One region of the Shewanella sp. TB7-MNA-CIBAN-0143 genome, then DNA from elsewhere that is predicted to be linked to it. Evidence: predicted binding sites of a transcription regulator. Region 1 holds the regulator's gene; the other holds the start of a gene.
The links. The regulator ArgR, encoded in region 1, controls arginine synthesis, uptake and breakdown. The targets are predictions, from matches to a motif close to ANTGAATANNTATTCANT.
Positions count from the first base shown of each region.

Region 1 (3,429 bases):
TAAACAATAATCACGTTGTTCAAAACGAAATTGATCAATCTCTGTCATTGCGGCTTTTTGTTGATGTGCTGCCAACGAACGCGCATTGTCAGCGGCAACATACGTCACCATAAATGGAAAGGTATCTGCCACTTGTTTTTTTAATTCGGTAACCAGCGCCGAAAAAACTCCCTGGCCGCGTTTTGATTCTTGTATCCAAACGGGTCCATATTGGCACGTGTTAGTCGTCGATAAAGCTTGTCCATTTAAATCGGCAAACTTAAGTTTTTGAATAATATGTCGGTACAATGGTTGCGAGGAAAAAAATGACCATTTTGCCGCCATCACATATCCAATGATCACCCCTTGCTCTTCAGCTACGATAAACCAATGTTGATTTATCAACTGGCTCACCTCTGCTTTGGTAAATGAATGAGCATGAAGTTGGCTATTTGAACCTACCAACTCATCATCAACATGGGCTCGTTCTAACTGCACAATAGCAGCAACATCGGTTAATAACGCCTTACGGATAATAAATGACAATGATTATTCCTTTGACCCTGAATTGGGAGATTGTTTCTTAGCCCATTCTATCACTAGCGCAACGGGCAGCGGAGACATAATTAGTGTTCCCACGCCAATGAGTGAAGCAATGACCAACATCCCACTGACTTGTTGACCGATATCACTTTGCCAATATAAGCCGACACCCACCAACAACATGATTAAACCGACGAAATGTAACACTTTAACTAATTTGATCATTTGCGACTCTTTAATACGTTAAATAATGTTCATTAATCCAAAACATTACAATTATTTACGCTCTTATTCACACTCAAGTAGTAGAATAACGGCAATTTTTTGGTATATGGAAATCTCTCAACATGATAAAGCATATTCTCGGCGCCACTGTTATATTTTTAGGCCTTAGTGCTTGTCAAAGCCACACTCAAATTGTCTCAAATGAACAATTAATTGGTACTTGGCATGTAGAAGTCGTCCTCGACACTCCTACCATTAATAATAGCCCAGCAAATTTAGTTTTTGCTCCAAACGGTGAACTGACAGGTAATAATAGCTGTAATCAATTTTTTGGTCGTTACGCCCAACAAGGTCACTTGCTTCAACTTGCACCATCAGGTTCGACTATGAAAGCCTGTATCGATAGTTTAATCACCCAAGAAGCTGAACTGATGCAAGCGATTTCATTGGTAGAACAAGTTGATTTCTCTAAAGGAAAACTCAATCTATTGTCTATAAATGGTGATACGCTATTGGTACTGACAAAACAATCGTTACCCTTATCCTAAAGCCTATGGTTTAAATGAGTCGCCGGATTAGTTATTAGTGTCAGTTTAAAGTTCCATTAAAAAATGAATTTTTATTCAATAAATCTGATTCTTTCTTGACTTAATAAGTCAATCTATTCAAAATGTGCTAGATTTTTGAATAACAACTATAAGATGAATTATCACTATGCCAGCGACAAGAAATCAGGATGAGCTCGTACGCACTTTTAAAGCGATTCTCAAAGAAGAACGTTTTGGAAGCCAAAGCGAGATTGTTAATGCGCTTCAAGCCGAAGGATTCGGTAATATTAATCAATCTAAAGTATCACGTATGCTCAGCAAATTTGGTGCTGTACGCACTCGCAACGCTAAGCAAGAGATGGTGTATTGCCTCCCTGCCGAGCTAGGCGTACCTACTGCGGGTAGCCCAGTTAAAAATTTGGTATTGGATGTCGATCATAACCAAGCCATGATCGTGGTAAGAACTAGCCCTGGTGCTGCGCAATTAATCGCCCGTTTGCTCGATTCAATAGGCAAACCAGAAGGGATATTAGGTACTATTGCCGGTGATGATACTATTTTCATCTGTCCAGCAAGTATTAAAACCATTGATGAGACATTAGAAACGGTTAGATCTTTATTCAACTATAGTGAATAAAAAACCATTTCAATAAAAAAGCAATGCCATGGCATTGCTTTTTTATTACCTAAAACTGGCGTTTACGCATCATCAAATTGAGTTAAAAAATCCAATGATGGCACAAAGAAAGACGACCCAGTCAGCGCTTTAGTAAACAACATCAAATGATCATGATTCCCGTGACCATCACCGTGCACCATACTGCGGAGCATTTGTTCGAAGTGATCCGGTGTACGACATACTGAAATAAACATCAATCCTTGTTCTCTAATCGAACCATATGGCATGCTTTGACGTAAAATTTCTAATGCGTTACCGTGTGGATCTTTTAAGTTAACTCGTTTTGTGTGGCTGGTTAATGGCTTATCTTCTGATTCATACTCAATATCATCAACTTTGGTACGACCAAAAATATCTTCTTGTTTTTTAAGCGGTAAACGATGCCACTTACTTAAGTTATGCATGTATTTTTGAACATGAACATAACTACCAGAGACAAATTCTTGATCTTCATCACCGACAAGTGCAACTTGTTGACGATGGCGTCCTTTAGGGTTTTCAGTACCATCAACAAAACCAGTTAAGTCACGACTGTCCATAAAGCGAAAGCCACGTTCCTCATCGACTAACTCGACCAAATCTTCAAACATTTGGTTAATTTCATTGGCGACAAGATGCAAAATATCATAGCGATCACAACGGATATGAATAAACAGATCATATTCCATTGCAGGTGCATCACGGTTACCTTCACTCATGGCCGGAAAAGGTTTTAATAATGCAGGGCGAGATTCTGGATAAAAGGTATCCCAAAAATTAGCCCCAATACCCACAAAGCCATTAAAAGCACTGTCGGCATATTGATCCGTGAGTTCATAAATATACTGCGCTACATTAGCAATAGATGGGCGTAACTGATCTTCAACACCATCGTTGGCATTAAACATCAAGTACACACTGTGTAAATTCCCTTCTGCGCAAATTCCTAACTGTTCACGAGGCATAACTTGGTTACCCATATTAACTTCATCCATCTTAATACTAAATGTCGGCCTAAACGGTGATAATTTAACGTTTTGATGTTATTCGACGGCGATTAACATCTCTTACCAGTTAAGCTAATCATTAGATTAACTTAATCAAATTTAAATTACTTGAAGTGTACTCACATTTAGCCCGTTTGTAATACATATTGTATTCATATTCGTGCAGATAACAGCTTGATCATTCATTACAATTGTTAACGAACTCACTAGAGTTAAGGGCCAAAAAGTAAGCCCTAAATCAGATATTTAGCCTATGTCATCGTAAAATTAGCCATTATTTTGCAAGCATGAGGTAAGTATCTTATTGCTGGGGTGTTTAAAGCAGCGTTATTACAAGTTAATAACGTACTGTTAGCAACACTTTTAGCAAACAAAGGGTAATTTGATAACCACTTTCCCCGAACTAAGGTTCACTGCAGGCTGGACAATTAAAATTACAGCATTGATAGTTAATTAAAAATCACCAGTG
Region 1 is NZ_JBEOPL010000013.1:110,761-114,189, reverse strand. Features, by position in the region: gene AAEY97_RS12280 (GNAT family N-acetyltransferase) at 1-525, opposite strand, end outside; gene AAEY97_RS12275 (hypothetical protein) at 529-747, opposite strand; gene AAEY97_RS12270 (META domain-containing protein) at 870-1,295, shown strand; gene argR (transcriptional regulator ArgR) at 1,462-1,932, shown strand; gene AAEY97_RS12260 (Dyp-type peroxidase) at 1,995-2,933, opposite strand; gene AAEY97_RS12255 (ABC transporter ATP-binding protein) at 3,410-3,429, opposite strand, start outside.

Region 2 (3,429 bases), on a different contig from region 1:
GGGCGTTCGTTACGAATTTCGTTGGTGTGCCAAATTTGGGCAATAAGCTGACGCAGACGCAGAGTGCTTTGTTGGCGTTCGCGATCAGTCAGTTGGCTGTTTTCTTGTTCCGTTAAGCAATCAACTACAGCCGCATATTTTTGAATTAGCGTGCGGCGTGAAATCTCGGTTGGATGCGCTGTTAATACTAAATCGATGTCTAAGTTTTTTAAGCTCTTAATTACATCTTTTTTATCTAAATCAGTATCAAGCATGCGTCCAAGTAGTTGCTCTACTGGATCGGGCACACACACGAGTTCGTCGCAATTACGGCTAATGGTGTGAAATTGTTCTGCGATATTGGCTAAGTTTAAAAATTGGTTGAAGGCTTTGGCGAAAGGGACCAGTTCTTCGTCTGGTAAAGCGGTTAATAATGCCAACATTTGCTCACGAGAGGCTTCGTCACCCTGGCGAGATTTTTTTGCTAAAATTCGAATTTGTTCTACTTTTTCTAAAAATGCATCGCCTAAATGGTTTTGCATTGTTTCGCCTAATATCTGGCCTAAATGCCCCACATTTGATCGAAGTGACGCATACATATCTGCCGTTTGCTCTGTCATACTTACTCCCGAAAAAAAGAACGATTTTGCCAATAACTCTTACATCACAATACCCAGCGTATCAAAATCGGTCAATACGCAGGCACTGTATTTTGTAATTTTATTTCGTAAAAAAGTTACATTTTGATTTAACTTTCACCGATTATTGATGTTTACTTAATGCAGGCATGAAAAATCATTTTTTTGATCAATTCTACCGTTGGCGTTAAGTATTCTAAGCCAATAAATTCATCTGGTTGGTGGGCCTGGTTAATACTGCCCGGCCCAAGTACTAAAGTTTGGCAACCTAGTTTGTTGATATAAGGTGCTTCAGTTGAATAGTTGACCACTTCTGCTTCGTTGCCAGACAATTCTGCAACGAGTTTGGTCCATGGATTATCTGCTTTTCCTGCAAACGATTCTGCGCCTGGGTACAAAGTACTGACACTTATGCTGCCAGGATACTCTTTACTGATGTCAGATAAGTAGTTCAACACCATTAATTCCAGATCCGCTAACTCCATTCCCGGTAAAGGGCGAATATCTAAGTGTAAATCACAACAACCACAAATACGGTTTGCGGCATCACCGCCATGAATATGGCCAAAGTTCATGGTTGGGTAGGGGACAGTAAACGCATCTTCGCGATAATTCTCGCTTAAGTGCTGCTTTAGCTTCATTAGCTGGCTAATGACTTTATGCATAACTTCAATAGCATTAAGGCCGCGAGCAGGATCAGATGAATGACCACTTCGACCAATCACGCGGATCCCTTGGGCTAAATGCCCCTTATGCATATAGACAGGTTTTAAGCTGGTGGGTTCACCAATAACCGCATAATCAGGTGCGATAACTTTTGAGTCGGCAAATGCTTTAGCGCCGCTCATGGTGGTTTCTTCATCTGCACTAGCAAAAATAGTCAGCGGACGTTTGAATTGATCAAGTGGCATGTCTTTTAATGCTTCGAGTACTAATGCAAAAAAGCCTTTCATGTCGCAAGTGCCTAAGCCGTACCAACGATTGTCTTTTTCAACCATCTCAAATGGACTTTGGCTCCAACGGCCTTCGTCAAAGGGCACAGTATCTGTATGGCCCGCAAGTAAAAGCCCACCACTGCCGCTGCCGATTCTGGCAATCAAGTTCTGTTTATTACGCGAGTCTTCTACCGTGGGGGTTTCGCATTCAAAACCCAGCTCACTGAACCAATTTTGCAACAAGTTGATAACTGCATGATTACTCATATCGTGTTCTGCTTCGAGTGCACTGACTGATGGTGCTGCAATCAGCTGTGTAAAACAACTTTTTAGATCTGGTAGTGTGCTCATGGGTTATCCTAAAAAATAATATGTAAAATAATTATTCACATATATTGCATAATTAATATTGTGTGATAGTCTAGCAAACAGCATTAACCGACACCATAAATAGAACGATAGAAATGAAAATAAACATGTGCTTTCTTACTGCTAAAACCACTATATCAATAATCAACGCGAACTTCCTGCGACGATAGTCCAAAATTAGGCGGCCCCCGTCTAAATAGGCTATGCTGACACTTTCTCTCATTATTTAACAAGAAAACAAACTTATGAAAAGCATCGCAATTATTGGCGCCAGTGGTTATACCGGTGCACAAATTACCTCGTTAATTAACGCAGACAGCAACTTCAGCGTTCAAGGGTTGTATGTGTCGGAAAACAGTTTAGATAAATGCCGTAAATTAGCCGACCTTTACCCTACATATAGTCACATGGCTTATACGCTTTCGCCGTTATCAGATGACGCTAAAAAGAAAATTGTTGCCGAAGCCGATGCCGTGGTTTTAGCGACTGAGCATTCAGTTAGCCTAGAGCTTGCCGCATGGTTTTACCAGCAAGGTTTAGCGGTATTTGACTTAAGCGGTGCATATCGTTTTGCCGATGTGGCGCAATATCCAAAATGGTACGGTTTTGAACATACTCACCCTGATGTATTAGCTCAGGCGGTGTATGGCTTAGCAGAGTGGAACAGCGAACAAATTAAACAAACAAGAATGATTGCTGTACCAGGTTGTTATCCTACGGCATCACTTACTGCACTAAAACCGCTTAAACCATTCTTAACTGAAATGTATCCAGTAATTAATGCCGTGAGTGGTGTAACAGGTGCAGGTCGTAAAGCACAGTTACATACCAGTTTCTGCGAAGTTAGCCTTACGCCATACGGTGTATTGGGTCACAGACATCAGCCTGAGATTGCGACACATTTAGGTCAGGAAGTTATTTTTACGCCGCATTTAGGCAACTTTAAGCGTGGTATTTTGGCAACCATTACCGTGCAACTAAAACCAGGCACTACAGAAGCCGATGTCGCTAAAGCGTATAGCGTGTACGACAACGCGCCAATAGTGACAGTAAAGCACAATCAATTCCCTAAAGTTGATGATGTGGTTAACACCCCCAATTGTCATTTAGGTTGGAAATATGATGCCAACAGCGGTTATTTAGTGGTCGCCAGTGCGATAGACAATTTAATGAAAGGTGCTGCTAGCCAAGGTCTACAGTGCATTAAAATCCATTTCGGTGTGTAATTAACTCGCATTAGTGAAGGAATAAAAATAATGGCTACAAAATCAGTATTAGTTTTAAAAGTCGGTGGTGCGTTGCTTCAATGCGAAATGGGCATGGCGCGTTTAATGGCGGCAGCAGCCGAAATGCTTGCTGCGGGTCAACAAGTCATATTAGTCCATGGCGGTGGTTGTTTGGTTGATGAGCAATTAACCGCTAATGGCAAAGAAACGGTTAAATTAGACGGTTTACGTGTTACGCCAGAAGATCAAATTCCTATTATTGTTGGCGCGCTAGCAGGTACC
Region 2 is NZ_JBEOPL010000003.1:41,092-44,520, forward strand. Features, by position in the region: gene ppc (phosphoenolpyruvate carboxylase) at 1-599, opposite strand, end outside; gene argE (acetylornithine deacetylase) at 752-1,903, opposite strand; gene argC (N-acetyl-gamma-glutamyl-phosphate reductase) at 2,167-3,147, shown strand; gene argB (acetylglutamate kinase) at 3,178-3,429, shown strand, end outside.
Region 2: argC (N-acetyl-gamma-glutamyl-phosphate reductase) is a predicted target of ArgR. The motif match lies at 1,926-1,943, and genes of this name have one in related genera.